3 regions of the Ottowia pentelensis genome follow, and region 1 is predicted to be linked to each of the others. Evidence: predicted binding sites of a transcription regulator. Region 1 holds the regulator's gene; each other region holds the start of a gene.
What was found. The regulator LexA, encoded in region 1, represses DNA repair genes until DNA is damaged. The targets are predictions, from matches to a motif close to ACTGTATNNNNATACAGT.
Positions count from the first base shown of each region.

Region 2: a site for LexA is predicted at 2,206-2,223, ahead of imuA (translesion DNA synthesis-associated protein ImuA). Genes of this name have one in related genera too.
Region 3: a site for LexA is predicted at 2,117-2,134, ahead of recA (recombinase RecA). Genes of this name have one in related genera too.

Region 1 is NZ_OZ224513.1:1,095,880-1,103,705, forward strand. Features, by position in the region: gene ACWHMB_RS05215 (substrate-binding domain-containing protein) at 1-344, opposite strand, end outside; gene ACWHMB_RS05220 (D-2-hydroxyacid dehydrogenase family protein) at 524-1,531, opposite strand; gene ACWHMB_RS05225 (hypothetical protein) at 1,611-1,976, opposite strand; gene lexA (transcriptional repressor LexA) at 2,156-2,821, opposite strand; gene adk (adenylate kinase) at 3,008-3,664, opposite strand; gene kdsB (3-deoxy-manno-octulosonate cytidylyltransferase) at 3,787-4,542, opposite strand; gene ACWHMB_RS05245 (carboxylesterase/lipase family protein) at 4,539-6,311, opposite strand; gene ACWHMB_RS05250 (Trm112 family protein) at 6,399-6,605, opposite strand; gene ACWHMB_RS05255 (DMT family transporter) at 6,614-6,946, opposite strand; gene lpxK (tetraacyldisaccharide 4'-kinase) at 6,972-7,826, opposite strand, start outside.
Region 2 is NZ_OZ224513.1:1,317,083-1,324,908, reverse strand. Features, by position in the region: gene ACWHMB_RS06370 (serine/threonine protein kinase) at 1-985, opposite strand, end outside; gene ACWHMB_RS06365 (YicC/YloC family endoribonuclease) at 1,079-1,987, shown strand; gene imuA (translesion DNA synthesis-associated protein ImuA) at 2,281-3,003, shown strand; gene ACWHMB_RS06355 (Y-family DNA polymerase) at 2,945-4,258, shown strand; gene ACWHMB_RS06350 (error-prone DNA polymerase) at 4,255-7,398, shown strand; gene ACWHMB_RS06345 (efflux RND transporter permease subunit) at 7,494-7,826, opposite strand, start outside.
Region 3 is NZ_OZ224513.1:235,183-243,008, reverse strand. Features, by position in the region: gene ACWHMB_RS01170 (hypothetical protein) at 1-301, opposite strand, end outside; gene recX (recombination regulator RecX) at 497-979, opposite strand; gene recA (recombinase RecA) at 984-2,039, opposite strand; gene ACWHMB_RS01155 (MarR family winged helix-turn-helix transcriptional regulator) at 2,182-2,661, shown strand; gene ACWHMB_RS01150 (response regulator) at 2,728-3,402, shown strand; gene ACWHMB_RS01145 (sensor histidine kinase N-terminal domain-containing protein) at 3,460-4,917, shown strand; gene ACWHMB_RS01140 (glutathione S-transferase family protein) at 4,880-5,554, opposite strand; gene ACWHMB_RS01135 (SPOR domain-containing protein) at 5,630-6,364, opposite strand; gene ACWHMB_RS01130 (biotin--[acetyl-CoA-carboxylase] ligase) at 6,364-7,149, opposite strand; gene ACWHMB_RS01125 (SET domain-containing protein) at 7,146-7,694, opposite strand; gene ACWHMB_RS01120 (DNA topoisomerase III) at 7,774-7,826, shown strand, end outside.

The DNA of each region.
Region 1 (7,826 bases):
CTGCGCGCGGCCAGCACGGCGGCCTTGACCGCCGCTTCGCTGCCGATGTCGGGCCGCGGCGCACCGGCGCGCACGGCCACCGCCACGCCCGAATGCACCAGGTCGACGCGCGAGTCGGCGCGCACGTGGCCGCCGGCCAGCAGGCGCTGCAGCGCATCGGCGCCCAGCACCACGGCGTCGAAGGCCTCGCCCGCCGCCACGCGCTGGGCAGCATCGACGCCGCCCACCGATTCCAGCCGCACCGCCACCTCGGGGTGGGCCAGCGCGTCGGCGGCCAGCAGCTCGGCCAGCAGCTGCTGCGTGGCCTTGGAGGAGATCAGGTGCAGGGGCGAAGGTGTGTTCATCTCGGTTTTCCATGGCGCGGCGGGTCATCCGCGGTGCAAGCAGTCCAAAGAGCCCAACGGCCGCGGAGCAGGCCATGCGGGTGCACCCGTGGCCGGGGTCTCCCCGGCCACTGGGTGCGCCCCCTTGGGGGGAGGCGCAACATCGCGCAGCGAGTGGAGCAACGGGGGTGGTCCATCTTTCAGCGGCGCACCTGCAGGGCGCCGGGGTTGACGATGTTGCTGGGCGTGCCGCGCAGGTAGTTGACGATGTTGTCGAAGGCGGCGCCGAAGTACAGCTCGTAGCTGTCCTGCTCGACGTAGCCGATGTGCGGCGTGCAGATGCAGTTTTCGAGCCGCAGCAGCGCGTGGCCCTGCAGGATCGGCTCGCTCTCGAACACGTCCACCGCCGCCATGCCGGGGCGGCCACGGTTGAGTGCGCTGACCAGCGCGTCGGGCTCGACCAGCTCGGCGCGCGAGGTGTTGACCAGCAGCGCCGAGGGCTTCATGCGGGCCAGGTCGTCGAGCTTGACGATGCCCAGGGTGGCGTCGACCAGGCGCAGGTGCAGCGACAGCACGTCGGACAGGGCGAAGAACTCGGCGCGTGTGGGGGCCGCGTGGTGGCCGTCGGCGCGCGCGCGCGCCATCGATTCGGGCGAGCCCCAGACCAGCACCGGCATGCCGAAGGCGCGGCCGTAACCGGCCACGATCTGGCCGATGCGCCCGTAGCCCCAGATGCCCAGGGTGCGCCCGCGCAGCACGCTGCCGAGGCCGAAGTTGGGCGGCATGGATGCGCTTTTCAGGCCCGACTGCTGCCAGGCGCCGTGCTTGAGGTTGCCGATGTACTGCGGCAGCCGGCGCATGGCGGCCATGATGAGCGCCCAGGTCAGCTCGGCCGGCGCGATCGGCGAGCCGGCGCCTTCGGCCACCACGATGCCGCGCTCGGTGCAGGCTGCCAGGTCGATGTGCGGGCCCACGCGCCCGGTCTGCGAAATCATCCTCAGGCGCGGCAGTTTTTCGATCAGCTGGCGCGTGACGTGCGTGCGCTCGCGGATCAGCACCAGCACCTCGGCGTCGCGCAGCCGCACGGCCAGTTGCCCCAGACCCTTGATGGTGTTGGTGTAGACCTTGGCCGGGTAGGGCTCCAGCCGGGCGGCGCAGGCCAGCTTGCGCACCGCGTCCTGGTAGTCATCGAGTATGACGATGTTCATGCGCGCATTGTGCCGCGCGGCGCGCGCGCCGATGTTCGCGAATGCAAGGGCCCGGCGTCGGCGGGCGCGGGCCCCCGCCTCAGGCGCGGCGCGGCAGCGCGGCCTGGCGCTCTTCGGCGGCAGCCAGGCGCCCGAGCTCGGCGCACACGTCGGCCAGGCGCCCGCAGATGCGCAGCCGGCGCACGGCGCCGTGGGCGTTGGCGGCCTCGGCGAAGTGCGTCACGCGCACCGGGCGGGCAGGCGCTGCGCCGGGCGCGGCGTGGCTGGCCGGCTCAGGGGACAGGTGCCCCTGGGCGCGCGCCTGCGCCATGCGCGTCCAGGCGCCGGGTGCGCCCGGGGCTTGCTGCCGCCGCTGCGCGGCGCGGCGCTGGAGGCTGGGGGTGCGATGGTCGGCCAGGTACAGGACCTTGGGCGAGGCGGGGCGGATGTCTTGCAGGAGTCCCATGTAAAACCTTTCGGGGCAGAGGTTGGACACAGGCGAGATTGACGAATGCGGCGCGCTGGTGGCCCACGCATGGGGCCGCTGCGCGCTGCCGGCACCGCCGCAGGGTGTGAATGGCCGTCATCCGGAGTGGATCGCCATCTGCACGCCCGCCACCTGCGCAGGTGCCGTGTGAATGGGGGCTACATCAGCATGTTGCCCCGGATCAGGCCGACGGCCAGGCCTTCGATTTCAAAGGGCTCGCCCGGCTGCACCACGATGGTGGGGTAGTCGGGGTTTTCGGCATGCAGCTCGATCTGCTCCTTGTGGCGGTGAAAGCGCTTGACCGTGACGTCGTCGCCCAGGCGCGCCACCACGATCTGGCCGTTGCGCGCCTCGCGCGTGGACTGCACGGCCAGCAGGTCGCCGTCCATGATGCCGGCGTCCCGCATCGACATGCCGCGCACGCGCAGCAGGTAGTCGGGGCGCTGGGCGAACAGGGTGGGCTCGACGTGGAAGGTCTGGTCCACGTGCTCTTGCGCCAGGATGGGCGAGCCAGCCGCCACGCGGCCGATCAGCGGCAGGGCCAGTTGCGCCATGCCGGGCAGCGTGAGGGAAAGGCCTTCGCCGCGCAGCGCGCTGCGCGCCGCGCCCTTGAGCCGGATGCCGCGCGAGGTGCCGCTGACCAGCTCGATCACGCCCTTGCGCGCCAGCGCCTGCAGGTGCTCCTCGGCCGCGTTGGCGGACTTGAAGCCCAGCTCGGCCGCGATCTCGGCGCGCGTGGGCGGCGCGCCGGTGCGCGCGATGGCGCGCTGCACCAGGTGCAGGATTTGTTGCTGGCGGGCCGTGAGTTTGGGGCTGTCGGGCATGGCAAATCCTCGGGGGACGGACGATTGGTCGATGGCGATGGGAACGCTGGTCGATCTGTATCGATTTACAGTAACTGTAGTTTTGCACAGTTTTTTTCGTAACGCAAGCGCTGTATGCCGATGGCCCATGAAAAAAGCCGGCGGGTCGCCGGCTTTCGGATGGAAGGTGGCGTCCGGCCCGTCCGCCTAACTGCCAAGCGCCGCCAGCGCGCGCTCGGTGATCTGCTCGACCGTGCCGGTGCCTTCGATGGCGCGGTACTTGGGCGCGGCCGCTGGCTCGCGCGCGGCCCAGCCGCTGTAGTAGTCGACCAGCGGGCGGGTCTGCTGGCTGTAGACCTCCAGGCGCTTGCGCACGGTTTCCTCGCGGTCGTCGTCGCGCTGCACCAGCGGCTCGCCGGTGACGTCGTCCTGGCCCGCGACCTTGGGCGGGTTGAAGGTGATGTGGTAGGTGCGGCCCGAGGCCGGGTGGCTGCGGCGGCCGCTCATGCGCTCGATGATGGCGTCGAAGGGCACGTCGATCTCCAGCACGTAGTCGAGCTTGACGCCGGCGTCCTTCATCGCCTCGGCTTGCGGGATGGTGCGCGGAAAGCCGTCGAACAGAAAGCCGTTGGCGCAGTCGGGCTGCACGATGCGCTCCTTGACCAGGCCGATGATGATGTCGTCGCTCACCAGCGCGCCCGAATCCATCACCGCCTTGGCCTGCAGGCCCAGCGGCGTGCCGGCCTTGACGGCGGCGCGCAGCATGTCGCCGGTGGAAATTTGCGGGATGCCGTATTTCTGGCAGATGAAGGCGGCCTGCGTGCCCTTGCCGGCGCCGGGCGGGCCCAGAAGAATCAGTTTCATGCGAATCCTCGAAAGTGGTGGTCCGATCCGCGGCCGGTTCTCCCTCAAGCCGCTGGCGCCAGGCGCCTTGCAATCAAGAATAGCACGCAGGCCGACCGTTCAGGCCAATGGCCCGGGCGCCTTCAGGCCATCAGGGCGCGCACGCGCGCCAGGTCCTCGGGCGTGTCCACGCCGGGGCCCGGGGCGTGGTCGGTGACGTGCACGGCGATGCGATGGCCGTGCCACAGCGCGCGCAGCTGCTCCAGCGCCTCGCAGCGCTCGATGGGCGCCGGCGCGAGCCGCGGGAAGGCGCGCAAGAACGCGGCGCGGTAGCTGTAGATGCCGATGTGGCGCAGCGGCGCGGGCTGCGTGGGCAGCTGCGTGATGCCCTGCGCAAAGCCGTCGCGCCACCAGGGCAGCGGCGCGCGGCTGAAGGTGAGGGCCAGGCCCTGCGCGTCGGTCACCACCTTGACGACGTTGGGGTTGATGAATTCTTCTACTGATTTGATAGCATGTGCCGCTGTTCCCATCTGGGCCAGCGGCACATTCTTCAATAAATCGGCGACGGCGCCGATGAGCGCGGGCTCGATCAGCGGCTCGTCGCCCTGCACGTTGACGATGACATCCTCGCCATCCAGTCCCAGCAGCGCGCAGGCCTCGGCCAGGCGGTCGCTGCCGCTGGGGTGGTCGGCGCGCGTGGCGATCGCGCGCACACCATGGGCGGCGCAAGCCTGGAGGATCGCCGGCGCGTCGGCCGCCACCACCACCTGCGCCGCGCCCGACTGAGCGGCGCGCTCGGCCACGCGCACCACCATCGGCTTGCCGGCGATGTCGGCCAGCGGCTTGTTCGGCAGGCGCGTGGAGGCCAGGCGGGCCGGGATCAGGACGGTGAAGCTCACGGCACCGAGATCTGCCGCGCCGCCTCTGTGGCGTCGAAGTGCAGCACCTTGGGCCAGTTGGGCCAGGCCACGCCCAGCGCCCCGGTGTTGGGGTTGCCGCTGCGCGCAAAGGCCGCCAGCGCGCCCATCATGGCGTCGGACAGGGCCAGCCGGCCGGCCTTGTTGGCGTCGCTCACGATCGCGTTGGCGTACAGCGAGGGGCCGAAGTTGCCCAGCAGGAAGGGCAGGTCGAACACGTGCGCCGCGCCGTAGATTTCGTTCCAGGGCGCTGGCTCCTGCTTCCAGTCGAAGCGGTAGGACCACACCTGGCCCGGCGTCTGCGTCGCCAGCGCGTTCATGTAGTTGTCGCGCATGGCGGTGAAGAACTTGGCGTCGAGGTCGGCGATGGCCACGTCGTAGGCGGCGCCGTCGGCGTAGGCCGGGTTGATGATGTCGCCGAACGTGGCCGCCTTGGCCTTGGCCGGGTCGAACAGGAAGGGGAACAGCTGCGCGTCCGTCAGCTTGATGCCCACCGGGTGCCCGACCAGCGGCAGAAAGCTGGACAGCAGCTTGGACTCGCTCGCCGCCATGCCCGACAGCACCGGCACCTTGGCGTAGTTGCCGGCCAGGATGGCGGCGATCGGGTCGGCGGCGACCACCGTGCCCTCGGGGATCGGGCCCGAGGCCGTGCTGTTGGGCAGGCCGCCCACGGTTTTCAGGCCCACCTTCAGGATGGTGCTGGCCGGCTTGCCGCGCAGGTAGGCGGCGATGTCGGCGTTGCTGTGGCCCTGCATCCAGGCGGTGGCGCCGGCCACGTCGGCGGCGCTGCCGTCGTCGATCAGCAGCTTCATCAGCAGCACGTTGGACAGCGCCTCGTAGGTGGCGACCGGGTTCAGCGCCGGGATGTAGCCGTTGTTGCCGGCCAGGTTGTTGGCCGGCTGCGGAAAGCCCGGGCTGGTGGCCAGCGAGATGCCGCCCGACAGCGGCACCAGCTTGTGGAACAGGCCGGCGGCGCGGTTGCCCGGCGCCGTCATCACGGCCAGCACGTTGATGGCGCCGGCCGACTGGCCGGACAGCGTGACGTTGTTCTTGTCGCCGCCGAAGCTGGCGATGTTGCCCTGCACGAACTTCAGCGCCTGCATGATGTCCAGCACGGCGTAGTTGCCGGACTGGTCGTCGGCGGTCAGCGTCGGGTCGACCGCGGTGTCGCGCAGCGCCGGGTGGCGGAAGAAGCCCAGCTGCCCCAGCCGGTAGTTGGCCGTCACCACCACCGCGTTGGCCTTCCTGGCCAGCGCCGCGCCGTCGTACAGCGGGTCGGCGCTGTAGCCGGTGATGTTGCTGCCGCCGTAGATGAACACGATCACTGGCAGGTTCTTTTCTTCGCTGGCCGGGCGCCAGATGTTGAGCGACAGGCAGTCTTCGCTGCCGGGGGTGTTGCCGCTGGCCAGGTTGTCGCCCACCGTGGCGTCGAAGCTGTTGTGGTTGCCGGGGCTGTACAGGCGCGGGTTCTGGATGCACGAGGCGCCGAACTGGCTGGCCTGCAGCGTGCCCGACCACGGCGCGGGCGCGCGCGGCGCCTTCCAGCGCAGCGCGCCGCTCGGCGCCTGGGCAAAGGGAATGCCCTTCCAGAACAGGGTGCCCGAACGGGCGTTGTCGTTCACGCCTTCGACCGGGCCGTAGGCCGTGTCGCGCTTCACGATCGAATCGCCGTCGCCTCCGCAGGCAGTCAGAATCATGGTGGTGGCCAAGGCGGCGCCGGCAAGCCAGCGCGATGCCAAAGTGGGTGTCATGCCTCGATGCTCCTCGTTGTTGTGGGTTCGATGACCCGGGCGCATCGTAATGGGGCGGCGCGGCCCCAGCAAGGGGATTTGCGCGCGTCAGAGCGCCGGCGCGCGCGGCGGCAGGGCCTCCAGTTCCTCGTCCGACAGCGTGCGCGCCTCGGCCTCCAGCATGATGGGGATGCCGTCGCGGATGGGATAGGCCAGGCGGGCCGAGCGCGAGATCAGCTCCTGCTGGTCGCGGTCGTAGTCCAGCGGACCCTTGGTGACGGGGCAGACCAGCAGTTCAAGCAGTTTGGCGTCCATGGCGGTTTTCAGTGGGCGGAGGATGTGGAGAGCAGGTTCATGATCAGCACGCCGGCCACGATCAGCGCCATGCCCAGCAGGGCCCAAGCGTCCAGCCGCTGGCCGTGCAGCAGCCAGGCGACGACCGTGATCAGCACGATGCCCAGGCCCGACCAGGTGGCGTAGGCCACGCCCACCGGGATGCTGCGCAGCGTGAGCGACAGCAGCCAGAAGGCCAGGGCGTAGCCGACCACGACCAGCGCGGAAGGGCCCCAGCGCGTGAAGCCCGCGCTGGACTTGAGGGCGCTGGTGGCGAGCACTTCGCTGACGATGGCGCCCAGCAGGAACAGGTGGTTTTTCATCGGCCGGTGCGGCGCGGACCAAGGCTCAGGCCCGCTGGCGGGGATGATAGCCCCGCGCGGCCAGGCGCTCGTCCAGCGCGGCAAAGAAGGCGGCCGGCACCTGCAGCTGCAGCGGCACGGCCAGCGCGTCGGGCCGATGGCGCCACAGCTTCATCGCGTCTTTTTCGGTGCAAATCAGGGTCTGAACCGCTCCCGTCGTGCGCGACCAGCTATTGAAATCGTAGTGATCGGGCAGGGCCACGGTGTCCGCCAGCGCCAGGCCGGCCTGGCGCAGCAGATCGAAGAAGGCCTGCGGCCGGGCGATGCCGGCGACTGCGGTGAGCGGCGTGGCCTGCAGCGTGCGCAGCGGCACGGCGCTGCCGTCGGCGCGCAGCGCGTGCTCGGCCAGTCGGCGGGTGGCTGTGAAGGCGGGCGCCGGCTGATCGATGGTGCCGGGGGGCGGCGCCTCGGTCGCCAGGATGAGGTCGACCGGCCGCGGCCAGGGCTCGCGCAGCGGCCCGGCGGGCAGCAGCCAGCCGTTGCCGATGCCGCGCGCGTCGAACACGGCGATCTCGACATCGCGCGCCAGCGCCAAGTGCTGCAGGCCGTCGTCGCACACCAGCACGTCCACTTCAGGATGCGCGGCCAGCAGGGCGCGGCCGGCGGCGGCGCGGCGCGCGCCCACGGCCACCGGCACGCCGGCGCGGCGGCGCAGCAGCAGCGGCTCGTCGCCCACGTCGCGCGGGTTGGCGTCGGGGGCGACTTCGCGCACGTCGGTGGTGCGGCGCCCATGCCCGCGCGAGACGATGCCGGGGCGCCAGCCGCGCGCGCGCAGGTGCAGGGCCACGGCCAGGGTGGTGGGGGTCTTGCCGGCGCCGCCGGCCACCACGTTGCCGACCAC
Region 2 (7,826 bases), 220 kb from region 1:
GCGTGGCCCGCTTGATGTTCTTCTTGGTGTCGGTCAGCACGTTGTCCAGCCCCAGCCGCACCTTCTCGGTCATCGACAGCTTGGTGTAGCGGCGCTCGCCCTCGCGCGACAGCTCTTTCTGCAGCGCGAACACCGACTGCGGGCGCGACAGCGGATCGAGCGCCATGCACCACTCGACCATCTCGATCAGGCTGTCGGAGTACAGCCCGCGCATGCGGGTGAGCGACAGCGCCAGCCGGTCTTTCTCCAGCCGCTGCGGCGCCTCGTTGGGCGGAAAGCCGTGCATGCACGAATAAATGCAGGCGCCGATGGCGTAGATATCCGTCCAGGGGCCCATGGTGGCGTCGCGCCGGTACATCTCGGGCGCGGCAAAGCCGGGCGTGTACATGGGACGGGTGAAGTTGCCTTCCTTGTTCAGCACCTCGCGCGCCGCGCCGAAGTCCAGCATCACGGCGCGGTTGTCGTCGGTGATGAAGATGTTGGCCGGCTTCAGGTCCAGGTGCAGCATCTTGTGCTGGTGCACCACGCGCAGGCCGCGCAGGATTTCGTCGAACAGCGAGCGGATGGTGGACTCGCGAAACACCTTGTCCTTCTTGAGCTCGCGCGCCGTCACGATGAAGTCCTGCAAGGTGGCGCCCTCCAGGTGGTTCATCACCATGTAGACGGTTTCGTTCTGACGAAAGAAGTTCAGCACGCTCACCACCGAGGCGTGCGAGATCTGCGCCAGCGCGCGGCCTTCCTCGAAGAAGCTCTTGAGGCCCAGGCGGTACAGCGACAGTTTTTCGGGCGCCACCTGGGGCACCAGCTCGCCCGGCGCGCGCGTGGTGAGCGCCGTCGGCAGGTATTCCTTGATGGCCACCTGCTGGCCCGAGGCATCCAGCGCCAGGTAGACCACGCCGAAGCCCCCGCCGGCCAGCTTGCGCAGCACGCGGTAGCCCCCGATCATGGTGTCGGGAGGCAGGGGAGCAGGCTTGAGCTTTGCCATAGAATTTTGAATGCACCCCGGTTGCCGCGCGAACCCGCTGAAACCGGCCTGAAGCGCCGTAGGCAGGCCCGTCACGCAAGCGAAGGAAACCAAATGTCAGTTTACAGTATGACCGGCTACGCCAGTGGCCGGATCAACCCCCGGAAAGCCAGCGACGAGCAAGCCGCCCTCCCCGGCGTCGTGATCGACATGCGCTCGGTCAACAGCCGCTTTCTGGACCTCACCTTGCGCCTGCCCGACGAGTTGCGCGCACACGAGCCGGCCCTGCGCCAGCTGCTCACGCAAGGCCTCAAGCGCGGCAAGGTCGAGTTGCGCGCCGCGCTGGAAGGGCGCACCGGCAGCGCGGTGGGCGACCCGCCGATCGCCGTGCTGCAGCAGCTGGCCAATTTGCAGGACAAGGTGCGTGCCTGGCTGCCCGAGGCCGCCGCGCTGTCCGTGGCCGACGTGCAACGCCTCGCCGCCGGCACCGGCGACGGCGCCAGCGAGGTGCCGGCCGACGCCCTGCTGGCGCTGGCCCGCCGCGTGCTGGATGATTTTGCGGCGGCGCGCGCGCGCGAGGGTGCGCGCCTGGTCGAGCTGCTGCACGCGCGCATGGCCGAGCTGCGTGCGCTGGCCGCACGCGCCGAGCCGCTGGTGCCGCAGGCCGTGCAGGCGCAAAAGCAGCGCTTCGTCGCCCGCTGGAACGAGGCCTTGGCCGACGCCGGCAGCACCGTGCCCACGGCGGCGGCGCAAGAGCGCGCCTTGGCCGAAGCCGCCGCCTTCGCCATCCGCATCGACGTGGCCGAGGAGCTGGGGCGTCTGCGCGCGCACCTGGACGAGATCGAGTCGGTGCTGAAAAAAGGCGGCGAAGCCGGCAAGCGCCTGGACTTTTTGATCCAGGAGCTGCACCGCGAAGCCAACACCCTGGGCTCCAAGTCCGCCGCGCTGGAGCTGTCGCGCATCAGCGTGGACATGAAGGTGCTGATCGAGCAGATGCGCGAGCAGGTGCAGAACATCGAGTGACGTTTCAGGGCTGCCCGTGCCGCCCAAAAAACGATCGTCTTGCTATCGACAAAGCGTTGCGCGCCGGTTGAATGCCGATCCCGTGAGCAAAGAAATCGACGGGAAACCTACAACATGGGATCGGACGTAACCCGCCGCAGTTGGAGCTGAACCAGTCAGCGGATGCCCGGCGATCCCTGTCATGGACAAAACTGCGGTTACATGGACTTGCCTGAAATACTGTATAAATCAACAGTATTTCTATGCGCTCTTCAACCACGTCCATCAAACACCCGAATGCATCAGCCATCGCCTTGCCCGGCGTCTGGCGCGGCTGCGAACTCGGTCAACGGCCCGCTGCGGTGCAACCGACGGGATGGGAGCAGCTCGACCAAGCGCTGCCCGGCGGCGGTTGGCCTAGCCGCTCACTGACCGAGGTGCTGACGCCTCAGCCGGCCGTCTTGGAGTGGCGTCTGCTGAGCTTCGCGCTCGGGCGCATCGCGGCGCAGGGCCGCCAGATCGTCACCATCGCGCCGCCTAGGCATCCGTACCTGCCGGGCCTGCAACAGGCGGGTCTGGACGAGCGGTGCTTCGTCTGGATTCAGGCCGACCAGCCCGCCGAACGGCTCTGGGCCGTCGAGCAATTGATCAAGTCCAACGCCTGCGGCGCCATCGTCGCCTGGCTGCCCCAAACGCGGCCCGAGCAATTGCGCCGGCTCCAAGTGGGCGCCCAGTCCTGTGATGCTCCAGTGTTCCTGTGCCGCCCCGAAACCGCGCGGCGCGAGCCTTCGGCCGCGCCGCTGCGCGTGCTGGCCAGCCCCGGGCTGGATTGGACGCTACGGCTGCAAATCCTCAAACGCCGCGGCCCCGCCATGAGCGAGGCGATTTCGCTGCCGTCCATGCCCGGCTCATTGGGCTCCATCATCATGCCCCGGTTGCGGCAGCCGAGCCGGTTTTTCTGCCCTGAGGTGCCTGCGCATGCAGTGGATCGCTTTGTCCCTGCCTCCCACCCCCAATGGGACGCCACCGCCCAGTGACGCGCTGGCTGGGCTGGCGACCTGGGCCCTGCAGTTCACGCCCCGCGTCGCCATTGTCGATGAGGCCGTGCTGCTGGAGGTGGAGGCCAGCTTGCGCCTGTTTGGCGGACGCCGGGCCTTGCATGACCGCATCGCGGCCGAGGTTACGGGTCTGGGCTGCACGGCCATCGCCTGGGCGCCCAACAGCCTGGCCGCGCTGGCTTGCGCCCGTGGCGGAATCGTCAACGGGCTGCGCCTGCCTTTGCCCGATCTGCTCGACGCCCTGCCCTTCAAGGTTTTGTCGGCCACGACGCCCTGCCGCCTCACACTGGCCCAGCTCGGCTGCCACACACTGGGCGACGTGCGCCGCCTGCCGCGCGGCGGCATCGGCCGGCGCTTTGGCCAGACGCTGCTGGCGGGGCTGGACCAAGCCTACGGTCTGCGCCCCGAGGCCCATGAGTGGGTGCAGTTGCCCGCGACCTTCCGCGCCCGGCTGGAGCTGATGAGCCGCGTGGAGACCGCGCCCGCCCTGCTGTTTGGCGCGCGCCGGCTGCTGATGCAGTTGTGCGGCTGGTTGGCCGCGCGCCGTGCCGGCATCACCACCTTCACGCTGCGCTGGGCCCATGACGCCATGCGCACGCGCGACGCAGGCGAAGGCGGCGCACTCAGGGTCCGCACCGCGCAACCCATGCGCAACATCGAACACCTGTGCTGCCTGCTGGCCGAGCATCTGGCCCGTGTCGTGCTGCAGGCCCCCGTGGGCGAACTTGAGATCACGGCCGACCACGTTGTGCCCCTGCACGAACCCAACGCTTCGCTGCTGCCCGACCCGCGCAGCGACGGTGAGTCGCTGACCCTGGCGCTGGAACGCGTGGCCGCGCGGCTGGGACCCGATCGCGTGCTGCGGCCGGTGCTGGTGGAAGACCGTCGCCTGGAATGGGCCCAGCGCTGGCAGGCGGCGGCCCTGCCGCTGCCTCGCGCGCGCGTCGCGCCGCCGGAGTTGGCACAACCCACCTTCGTGCTGCCCACGCCGCTGCGTTTGCAAGTGCGCAACCACCGGCCGCTGTATCGAGGCCCCTTGGCGCTGCTGACGGGGCCGCAGCGCATCGAAGGCGGCTGGTGGCATTGCGAAGGTGGCACGGCCGCGCAGCACAGCCAGTTGGTGTTGCGCGACTACTGGGTCGCGCTCAGTGAGCACGCCGGTGTGCTGTGGGTATATCAGCAACGGCTGGCCGGCGACGACATCGCCTGGTACCTGCATGGGTTCTTTGCATGAACGCGCCGACACATTTTTCGGTACCAGATTACGCCGAACTGCGCTGCCTGAGCAATTTCTCGTTCCTGCGCGGCGCCAGCCACCCCGAGGAGCTGGTGGCGCGCGCCCGGCAGCAAGGCTACGCCGCCCTGGCGATCACCGACGAATGTTCGCTGGCCGGCGTGGTGCGCGCGCATGTCGCGGCCAAGGAGCAGGGACTGAAGCTGCTAATTGGCAGCCAGTTTCAGGTCGAAACAGTGGGCGACGACGCATCCGGGCTGTGTCCCTTCACGCTGGTGGTGCTGGCCTGCAATGGCAATGGCTATGGCAATTTGTGCGAATTCATCACCCGCTTGCGGCGCACCGCCCCCAAGGGCAGCTACCGGCTGCCGGTGCGCGACATCGACCCGCAGGCCCTGGCTGACTGCGTGGTGCTGGTGTCGCCGCAGCGCGCCGGCACTGCGGCGCAACTGCTGGCCTGCGCGCGCTGGCTGCTGGAGCGCTTCATGGGGCGCTGCTGGCTGGCGGTGGAGTTGCTGCGCCAACTAGACGATGCCATGTGGCTGCACCGCCTGCGCGAGGTCGGCGAACTCACGGCGATTCCGCTGGTGGCCGCCGGCGATGTGCATATGCATGTGCGCTCGCGCAAGCCGCTGCAGGATGTGCTGACGGCCACGCGCATCGGCAAACCATTGACGGAGTGCGGCCTGGCGCTGCAGCCCAATGCCGAGCGGCACCTGCGCTCGCGCCTGCGACTGGCACAGACCTATCCGCCAGAGCTGCTGGCGCAAACGCTGCGGGTCGCGGCGCGGTGTGATTTCAGCCTGGATGAGCTGCGCTACCAGTACCCGGCCGAGGTGATGCCAGCAGGTGAGACCCCGGCCGGCTATCTGCGCCGCATTACTTACGAGGGTGCCGGCCGGCGCTGGCCTGAAGGTATTCCCGCCAAGGTGCAGAACCAGATCGAGCATGAGCTGGCGCTGATCGCCGAGCTGCGCTACGAACACTACTTCCTGACGGTGGCGGACATCGTGGCCTTTGCGCGTTCGCGCAACATCCTGTGCCAGGGGCGCGGCAGCGCCGCCAATTCGGCGGTGTGCTACTGCACGGGCGTGACCGAGGTCGACCCGGCCCGCATGTCGGTGCTCTTCGAGCGCTTCATCAGTCGGGAGCGCAACGAGCCACCGGACATCGACATCGACTTCGAGCACGAGCGGCGCGAGGAAGTCATCCAGTACCTGTATCAGAAGTACGGGCGCGAGCGGGCCGCGCTGACGGCCGCGGTCATCCGCTACCAGCCCAGGAGCGCGATCCGCGATGTGGGCAAGGCGCTGGGCTTCGAGCTGGACACGCTCGATACCCTGGCCAAGGACCACCGCTGGTGGGACGGCGGCACCATCGATCCCGAACGGCTGGCCGAGGCGGGGCTCGCACCAGGATCGCTGCAGGTGCGCCAGCTGGTCACGCTGACGGGTCAGTTGCTGGGCTTTCCGCGCCACCTGAGTCAGCATGTGGGCGGCTTCGTGCTCACGCGCGGCCCGCTGTCGCGCATGGTGCCGATCGAGAACGCGGCGATGCCCGATCGCACGGTTATTGAGTGGGACAAGGATGACCTCGATGCCATGGGCCTGCTCAAGGTGGACGTGCTGGCGCTGGGCATGCTCACGGCCTTGCGCAAGGCGCTGGCCTTCATCGGCGAGTGCCAGGGCCAGGTGTTCGAGATGCAGGACATACCGCCCGAGGATGGCGAAACCTACGACATGGTCTGCAAGGCCGACACCATCGGCGTGTTCCAGATCGAGAGCCGCGCGCAGATGAGCATGCTGCCCAGGCTCAAGCCGCGCTGCTTCTACGACCTGGTGATCGAGGTGGCGATCGTGCGACCCGGGCCCATCCAGGGCGGCATGGTCCACCCTTACTTGCGCCGGCGCCAGGGCCTGGAGCCGGTGAATTACCCCGGTGCAGCGCTCAAGGAAGCGCTGGGCCGGACGCTGGGCGTGCCGATCTTCCAGGAACAGGTGATGCAGGTGGCGGTGTTGGCAGCCGGCTTCACGCCCGGCGAGGCCGACCAGCTGCGCCGCGCGATGGCGGCCTGGAAGCGCAAGGGCGGACTGGAGAAATACCGCGCCAAGCTGGTGGATGGCATGACCGAGCGAGGTTACGGGGCCGCGTTTGCCGAGGCCATCTTCGAGCAGATCAAGGGATTCAGCGACTACGGGTTCCCGGAGAGTCACGCGGCCAGCTTTGCGCTGCTGGTGTATGCGAGCTGCTGGATCAAGTGCCACCATCCGGCGGAGTTCCTGGCGGCCATGCTCAACAGCCAGCCACTGGGTTTCTACAGCCCCAGCCAGCTCGTGCAGGACGCACGCCGCCACGGCGTGCAGGTGCGGCCGGCCGATGTGGCGGCGAGCGACTGGGACTGCACGCTCGAAGGACAGACGGACCAGTCCGTGGTGCGGCTGGGACTGCGCATGATCTCAGGCATGCCCCGTGCGGCAGCCGAGCGCATCGTCGCCGCGCGGGCCAAGGGGCTGTTTGCCAACGCCGACGATCTGGCGCGGCGTGCGCTGCTGGACCAGCAGGACATGCGCCGGCTCGCCGGTGCCGAGGCGCTGGCGAGCCTGGCCGGCCATCGCCGGCAGCAGGTGTGGGAAGCTTCGGCGCTCAAGGCCACGCCGCGGCTTCTGCGCGACGCGCCGGTCCACGAGGATTTCCTCGAACTGCCGGCCGCGCCCGAAAACGAAGAAATCGTCTTCGACTACGCGAGCACGGGCCTGACGCTCAGGCGTCATCCGCTGGTGCTGCTGCGGCCGATGCTGCGCAAGCGGCACCTGCGCAGCGCACAGGAACTGAACGACCTGCCCAATGGCAGCCTGGTACGCTGCTGCGGCATCGTCACGCTGCGACAGCAGCCGCAAACCGCCAAGGGCGTGGTCTTCGTCTCGCTCGAAGACGAGACCGGCGTGGTGCAGGTCGTCGTCCGGAAAAGCGTGCGCGAGCACCAGCGCGCAGCGCTGCTGCAATCCAGGCTGCTGGCGGTGCAGGGCCGCTGGCAGCGCGAGGGCGAAGTGTCCAATGTCGTGGCGGACCAACTGGAGGATCTGACGCCACTGCTGGGACGACTGGCAGACGTGCTGGGCAAGAGCCGGGATTTCCACTGAATGATGATGGCACTCCATCGAATGCCTCAGGTCAGTCTGCGTTCGCTCCGCTGTGGCATCGGATCCGGCACTCCCGCCCCAAGGCATGGATCCCCTCAGTGGGGCGCCACGACGGGGCCTGCTACCGGCTCGTTGATGGCCCCCGGCACGCGCCGGCGCGCCAGCAGCGAATACATGGTGGGCACCACGAACACCGTCAGCAGGGTGCCCAGACTCATGCCGCCCACGATCACCCAGCCGATCTGGCGGCGGCTCTCGGCCCCGGCGCCGGTGGCCAGGGCCAGCGGCAGCGCGCCCAGCACCATGGCGCCGGTGGTCATCAGGATGGGGCGCAGGCGCTGGCTGCTGGCGTGCACCAGGGCGTCCAGCATGGGCTCGCCGCGCTGGCGCAGTTGGTTGGTGAACTCGACGATCAGGATGCCGTGCTT
Region 3 (7,826 bases), 860 kb from region 1:
AGGAGGACAGGTCTTGCGGCACGCTGGCCAGCAGTTCGGACGCCGCTCCGGATCGCGTGGCCCGGCCGCCCGCCGTCGGGCGGGTCGTCGTCGCCGAGTCGGGAAAAATATAGCCCGCGGCCAGCAGCCAGCGCAGGCCACCCGTGGTGATGGCGTTGCGGCCCACGGAATTCAGCAGGTCGGCGCGGGTGCGCCGGCCATCGACCATGCGCAGCAGCGCGTGCAGCTCGCGCAGCAGCAGCGGTTGCTCGGCCGCGCATTCGCGCCGACCCTTGGGGCTCAAGCTGAAGACGGTGTCCATTGTTGTTCTCTCCCTGGCGGCCGCTTCGTACCGGGCCGTTCCGTCCGGCGACGCTCGAGCCGCACCGGACAAGCGCCGATTGGAAAGCAGGCCGAGGGGCGCCGTCAATGGGCTGCCGGTCGCCGCGGCGCAGGCCGTCACGCTGCGCGCGACAAATGTCACGCCGGATGCGTCCGGACATCGGCGCGGGCGGGATCAGCCCGGCTCGTCCTCGGCCGGCGGGTGGTTCAGCAGCTGCCGCACCACTTCGCCGCCGAAGCCGCGCGCAGCCAGAAAGCGCATCTGGCGCGCCCGCTCGGCCGCATCGCGCGGCGGCTGGCCGAATTTCTTGCGCCAGACCTCCTGCGCGCGCGCCAGCTCGGTGTCGCGCAGCGCGCCGGCTGCCGTGCGGATCAGCTCTTCGGGCACGCCCTTGGCGCGCAGCTCCTGCAGCACGCGCGCGTTGCCCACGCGGGCCGCACGGCGATGCACCAGCGACTCGGCCACGCGTGCCTCGTCGATGAAACCCTTGGCGGCCAGCTCGTCCAGCACGCGCTCCACGGCGCCGGGCGCGTCCTCGTCGGTGACGAAGCGCGCCAGCTTGGCCGCCAGCTCGGCGCGCGAATGCTCGCGGGCGGCCAGATAACGCAAGGCTCGCGCCTTGAGGGACGGGCCGGGGCGCGCGGCCGGACCGCCCACCGCCTCAATCCTGCTCGTCGCCCGCGGCCGCCGGTGCCGCTGCCGGCCGCAGGGCAATGCCCAGTGAGTCGCGCACCTTGTTTTCGATCTCCCTGGCCAGATCGGCGTTCTCGCGCAGAAACTCGCGCGCGTTGTCGCGGCCCTGGCCGATTTTCTCGCCGTTGTAGGCGTACCAGGCGCCGCTCTTGTCCAGCACCTTGGCGTTCACGCCCATGTCGATGATCTCGCCCTCGCGCGAGATGCCCTCGCCGAACAGGATGTCGAACTCGGCCGTCTTGAAGGGCGGGCTGACCTTGTTCTTGACCACCTTGACCTTGGTCTCGTTGCCGATCGCCACGTCGCCCTTCTTGATGGTGCCGATGCGGCGGATGTCCAGGCGCACGCTGGCGTAGAACTTGAGCGCGTTGCCGCCGGTGGTGGTCTCGGGGCTGCCGAACATGACGCCGATCTTCATGCGGATCTGGTTGATGAAGATCACCGTGCAGTTGGTCTTCTTGATGGTGGCCGTCAGCTTGCGCAGCGCCTGGCTCATCAGGCGCGCCTGCAGGCCGGGCAGGCTGTCGCCCATCTCGCCCTCGATCTCGGCCTTGGGCGTGAGCGCCGCGACCGAGTCGACCACCACCAGGTCGACCGCGCCCGAGCGCACCAGGCTGTCCACGATCTCCAGCGCCTGCTCGCCGGTGTCGGGCTGGCTGATCAGCATGTCGGACAGGTTGACGCCCAATTTCTGCGCGTAGCCCGTGTCCAGCGCGTGCTCGGCGTCGATGAAGGCGCAGGTGCCGCCCAGCTTCTGCATCTCGGCGATGACCTGCAGCGTGAGCGTGGTCTTGCCCGAGCTTTCCGGACCGTAGATCTCGATCACCCGGCCGCGCGGCAGGCCGCCCACGCCCAGGGCGATGTCCAGGCCCAGCGAGCCGGTGGAGACGACCTGGATGTCCTCGATCGCCTCGCCCTCGCCCAGGCGCATGATGGTGCCCTTGCCGAACTGCTTTTCGATCTGGGCCAGCGCGGCCTGCAGGGCCTTGGCTTTCTCGGTCTTGTCGGCAACCGCCATGTCCATGATTTTCTCCTTGTGATTCAGTGGCTTGGTGCATTCAGCCCCGCCGATGAACGGGACGATCTGGATGCATGAACAGGACTGTACAGGAATACATTTAATTCGGTAAACCGATTTTTAAGTCAGTTTGACTTACCATTGCCAAATGATCTTCGAAGCCGCCGACGACCGCTGGCGCCAGACCCACCTGGGGCGCCTGCTGGGGCACGCCATGCGGCGCTTCGACGAGCGCGTGCTGACCTTGATGGCGGCCAGCGAGCGCGCTCCGCTGGCGCTGTCCAACCTGGCGGCGCGCGACAAGGTGGGCGCGGCCATCGTGCACGTCACGCGCCATCTGCCGCTGGGCGGCGCGCGCCTGACCGAGCTGGCGCTCTGGGCCGGGATGAGCAAGCAGTCCATGGGCGACCTGGTCGACCAGTGCGAGGCCTGGGGCTTGGTCACGCGCGAGCGCGACGCGCACGATGCGCGCGCGCGGCGCATCGCCTTCACCACCGCCGGGCTGGACTGGCTGGCCGCCTTCCAGGCCGCCGTGACGCAGGCCGAGGCGGAATTTCGCGCCGCCGTGGGCGCCGAGGTGGCCACGGTGGTGGCGCTGGGGCTGGATGCCTACGCCAGCGGCCCCTGAAGGGCGGGGCGCGCCACTAGAATTTCCCTTCGAACGCCCGCCGTGGCGCAACCGCCGGAGACACCCATGCGCATCCTCATTGCCGAAGACGACCAGGTGTTGGCCGATGGCCTGCTGCGCAGCCTGCGCGCCGCCGGCGCGGCGGTCGACCACGTGGCCAGCGGCGCCGAGGCCGACACCGCCCTGCTGGCCAACACCGAGTTCGACCTGCTGATCCTGGACCTGGGCCTGCCCAGGCTGCACGGCCTGGAGGTGCTGCGCCGCCTGCGCGCGCGCGGGCAGTCGCTGCCGGTGCTCATCCTGACGGCCGCCGACGGCGTGGAGGAGCGCGTCAAGGGGCTGGACCTGGGCGCCGACGACTACATGGCCAAGCCCTTTGCGCTGTCCGAGCTGGAGGCGCGCGTGCGCGCGCTCACGCGCCGCGGCATGGGCGCGGCCAGCAGCGTGATCCGCCACGGCCCGCTGGAGTACGACCAGACCGGCCGCGTGGCCCACATCGACGGCCAGCTGATCGACTTGTCGGCGCGCGAGCTGGGCCTGCTGGAGGTGCTGCTGCAGCGCTCGGGCCGGCTGGTCAGCAAGGAGCAGCTGGTCGAGCGCCTGTGCGAGTGGGGCGAGGAAGTCAGCCACAACGCCATCGAGGTCTACATCCACCGCCTGCGCAAGAAGATCGAGCAGGGGCCGATCCGCATCGCCACGGTGCGCGGGCTGGGCTACTGTCTGGAAAAAATTCAAGGCTGATTGGCCTGCAGCCCGCGTACCATCTGCGCAAGCAGCTATCAATATAGAAGTATCGGCGTGAAGCTCTTTCAACGCACCCAGCGCTCGCTGTTCGGCGAGATCCTGGACTGGATGCTCACCCCGCTGCTGCTGCTGTGGCCCATCAGCCTGGCGCTGACCTGGCTGGTGGCGCAGAGCCTGGCCAACAAGCCCTTCGACCGCGCCCTGGTCGACAACACCCAGGCGCTGGCGCAGTACCTGAGCGTCGGGCCCGACCACCGCCTGCAGTTCGCCTTTCCGCAGGCCGCCGGCGAGCTGCTGCGCGCCGACGATGCCGACAACGTGTACTACCAGGTGCTGGGGCCCGGCGGCGCCTTCGTCTCGGGCGCGCGCGCGCTGCCGCACCCGCCCGGGGCGCCGGCGGCCGACGCCGGCGCCCCGGCCGCCGAGCCACAACTGCGCGACGCCGAATACCAGGGCGTGCCGGTGCGCGTGGCCGCGCTGTGGGTGCCGGTCGAAGGCCTGGCCGGCCCGGCGCTGGTGCAGGTGGCCGAGACGCGCGAAAAGCGCAGCGTGCTGGCCGCCGAGATCATCAAGGGCGTGATGCTGCCGCAGTTCGCCATCCTGCCGCTGGCGGTGCTGCTGGTGTGGCTGGCGCTGGTGCGCGGCATCCGGCCGCTGTCCGAGCTGGAGCGGCGCATCCGCGGGCGCCGCCCGGACGACTTGTCGCCGCTGGACGAAAGCGCCGTGCCGCAGGAAGTGGGCCCGCTGGTGGACTCGGTCAACGAGCTGCTGACGCGGCTGAAGGACTCCATCGCCACGCAAAAGCGCTTCCTGGCCGACGCCGCGCACCAGCTCAAGACCCCCCTGGCCGGACTGCGCATGCAGGCCGGCCTGGCCCAGCGCGCCGACGCCAGCGAGGCCGACCTGAAGCAGTCGCTGCAGCAGATCGGCCGCGCCAGCATGCGCGCCACGCACACCGTCAACCAGCTGCTGGCGCTGGCGCGCGCCGAAAGCGGCAGCACCGAACTGGCGCGCCAGCCCTGCGACCTGGCCGCCATCACGCGCGACGCCGTGCAGGAGGCGGTGCCGCGCGCGCTGCGCCAGCGCATCGACCTGGGCTACGACGGCCCGCTGCCCGGCACGCCCGGCACCGTGCTGACGGGCAACGCCACCCTGCTGCACGAGCTGGTGCGCAACCTGGTGGACAACGCCCTCAAGTACACCCCCAGCGAGCCGGCGCAGCCCGGCGTGGTGACGGTGCGCCTGCGCATCGGCAGCCTGCACGATGCGCGCGTGCTGCAGGTGGAGGACAACGGCCCCGGCATCCCCGCCGCCGAGCGCGCGCACGTCCTGCAGCCCTTCTACCGCGTGCTGGGCAGCGCGGTGGACGGCTCGGGCCTGGGCCTGTCGATCGTCGACGAGATCGCGCGCCAGCACCGCGCGACGGTCGCGGTCGACGACGCGCACCCGGGGCAGCAGCCGCCGGGCGCCCGCTTCACGGTGCGCTTTCCGTCGCCGGCCGATACAGGTTGAGCTGCAGGCGCTCGCGCTCGATGGCGCGCGCCACCGCCGGCACCTGGGCCGTGCGCTGCACGTGCGTCCACAGCAGCGCGCGCTGCGCCGGGTCGATGCCGGCCAAGCTGCCCCAGCGCGTCAGCGTCAGCGCGTAGGTGTCCAGCGGGCCGCAGTGCGCGCCACCCAGCCAGTCGTGGCCGCCCGCGTGCGCCGCGCGCACCCGCTCCTGCAATTCGTCCAGCAGCGCCGGGTACTGCGCGCGCGCATGGGCCTGGATGGCCTTCTGCGCCGCCTCGTCGTCGGTGAACTTGTGCGGCATGAAGATGTGGGTGAAGGTGGGGTGCACCGTGTTGTTCATCCAGGCCAGCGCCTCGACGAAGCGCGCGCGCGCCAGCGGCTCGCGCGGGATGAAGGCGTTTTCCGGGAACAGGCCGTCGATGTAGGTCACCAGCGCCAGGATCTGCGTGATGACCTGGCCCTCGTGCACCAGGGCAGGCACCTGGCCGCGCGGGTTGATGGCCCGGTACTCGGGGCTGTTTTGTTCATTCTTGTGCAGCTTGACCAGCATCGGCTCGAAGGTGGCGCCGGCCAGTTCGAGCATGGAATGCGGCACGAAGGAGCAGGCGCCGCTGGCGTAGTAGAGCTTGAGGGTCATGGCGAGATCCTGAAGGACGACGAAATGGACTGGGCAGCATACCGCGCACGCGCGGCGGGCTCAATCGGCGCGGGTTCATTCGCAGGGATGCAGCGGCCGGCCCGCCAGCGCCGGGCCCAGCGCCAGCACCTGGGCGCGCAGCGCGGCGTCGGCCTGCGGCAGGCGCAGCTGGTAGCTGGCGCTGTCGCGCCGCTCGGCCACCACGTGCGCGGTGCGCACGCCCTTGCGGCCCAGCTCGCCCAGCGCGCGCTGGGCGGCTTCTTCGGTCGAATAGCGCCCCAGGGAAATGCCGGGCTCGAAGGCCGCGCCGGGGCGGTCGGTGTCCACCCCCAGCTCGCGCAGCTCGGCGCGCTTGGCACGCACCGCGTCGGCGTCGGCCAGCTTGCCGATGTAGACCATCCAGCGACCCGACAACACGGTGCCGTCCAGGCGCCAGCTGCCAACCGGCAGGCCGGCGACGGCGTTGCGCAGCGCGCCGGCCTGCTGCTCGTCGAAGGGGCCGGCCTGCAGGCACGCCGCGGCCACGGCCACGGCCGGGGCGGGTGCCGGCTCCGGTGCCGTGGTCGGTGTCGGCACGGGCGCCGAGGCCGCCATGCCGGCATCCGGCGGCGGGCTGGGGCGGGCCGCCGGCTCGCTGCGGCGCGCGGGCGCAGCGGCGGGGGCGTCCTCGGCCAGCGCATGCAGCCGCAGCGCCTCGGCGTGCAGCGGCGCCGGGCGCGGCGCCTCGGCCGCGCCGCCGGCGGCGCTGCGCGACCACGCCCACAGGCCGGCGTTGGCCAGCAGCAGCAGCAGCACCAGGGCGCGCAGCATCAGCGCCCGCCCTCCGCGGGCCGCACGCTGACCTCGGCGCTGCTGATCTCGCGCCGGCCGGCCGCGGTGTCGACCTGCAGCGCGCCGCTCGGTCCCACGCCCAGGGCCAGGCCTTCGGTGCCGTCGGACAGGCGCACCGGGCGGCGCGCCAGCACGTCGCGCGCGTTGAAGCGCGCCGCCAGCGGCGCAAAGCCGTCCTGCTCGAAGCACCGCACGGCCTGCACCAGCGGCGCCAGCAGGCGCGCCAGCGCCGCCGGCGCATCCACGCCCGGCAGCAGCTCCTGCAACGCCGCGGGCGGGGTGGAGAAGCCCTCGCCCGGCCGCGGCGCGATGTTCAGGCCGACGCCGATCACCACCTGGCGCGTGGCCTGCGCGGGGGCGACGGCGGTTTCGACCAGGATGCCGGCCAGCTTGCGGTCTTGCCACCACAGGTCGTTGGGCCACTTCAGGCCGATGGCCGGGTGCAGGCTTTCGGCCACCGCCAGGCCGACGGCCAGCGACAGCCCCGACCAGTCGCGCGGCGCCAGCGGCAGGGCCAGCGAAAACGACAGCGCCGCCCCCGGCGCGCCGCTTTGCCAGGGCCGGCCCAGGCGGCCGCGCCCGGCGCTCTGCTGCTCGGCCACCAGCAGCGCCGGCGTGGTGGCGCCGGCGCGGGCGCGGCGCATCAGCTCGGTGTTGGTCGAATCGATGCGGGCGCACACCTCGACGGTGACACCGGGCAGCACCGCAGCCAAGCTGGCGCGCAGATCGGCCGCCGGCCAAATGAGCGCCAATGGTTCGTTCATGCCTTCCTGCGCTGGCCGGACTTGGCCTTGGCCTTGCGTGGCGCGCCCTCGGCCGTTTCGAGGTCGCTGGACAGCAGGGTGCCGCGACAGTTTCGGCTGCCGCAGCGGCAGGGGTAGTCGGCCTTGAGCTCGGGCGTGAGCGGCTCGTCGATCACCAGGCCGTAGTCGTAGTTCAGCTCGGTGCCGGCCGGGATGGCGCGGCGCGCCTTGATGAAGATGCGCCCGTCCTCCTCGTCGGCCACGCAGTTCGGCGAGCAGCTGTGGTTGATCCAGCGCGAGGCGTTTCCCCCGTGCAGCGCGTCGATCACGCGGTCTTCGTCGATGTGGAAGTAGAAGGTGTGGTTGGGATCCCGCGGATCGTGCGGGTGGCGCCGCTGCGCCTCGTCCCAGCTGATGATCTCGCCCACGTATTCGATGATGCGCGTGCCGCGCGGGATGTCCACCAGCGCGAACACGCCCTTGCCGTGCACGCCCGAGCGGCGCACCTGGATGCGGCGGCCCGTGCTGGATTGGGCCGGGGACGAAGCGGGAGATTTGTGGACCACGGGAAATTTGCTATGTTGAATTCATGCATGTGCGTGCGCAGGCGCGCGCGCGTGAGAGCATCGGATTCTAAAGAGCCCCATGAAGACACTGGTCATCGCTGAAAAACCCTCGGTCGCGCAGGACATCGTGCG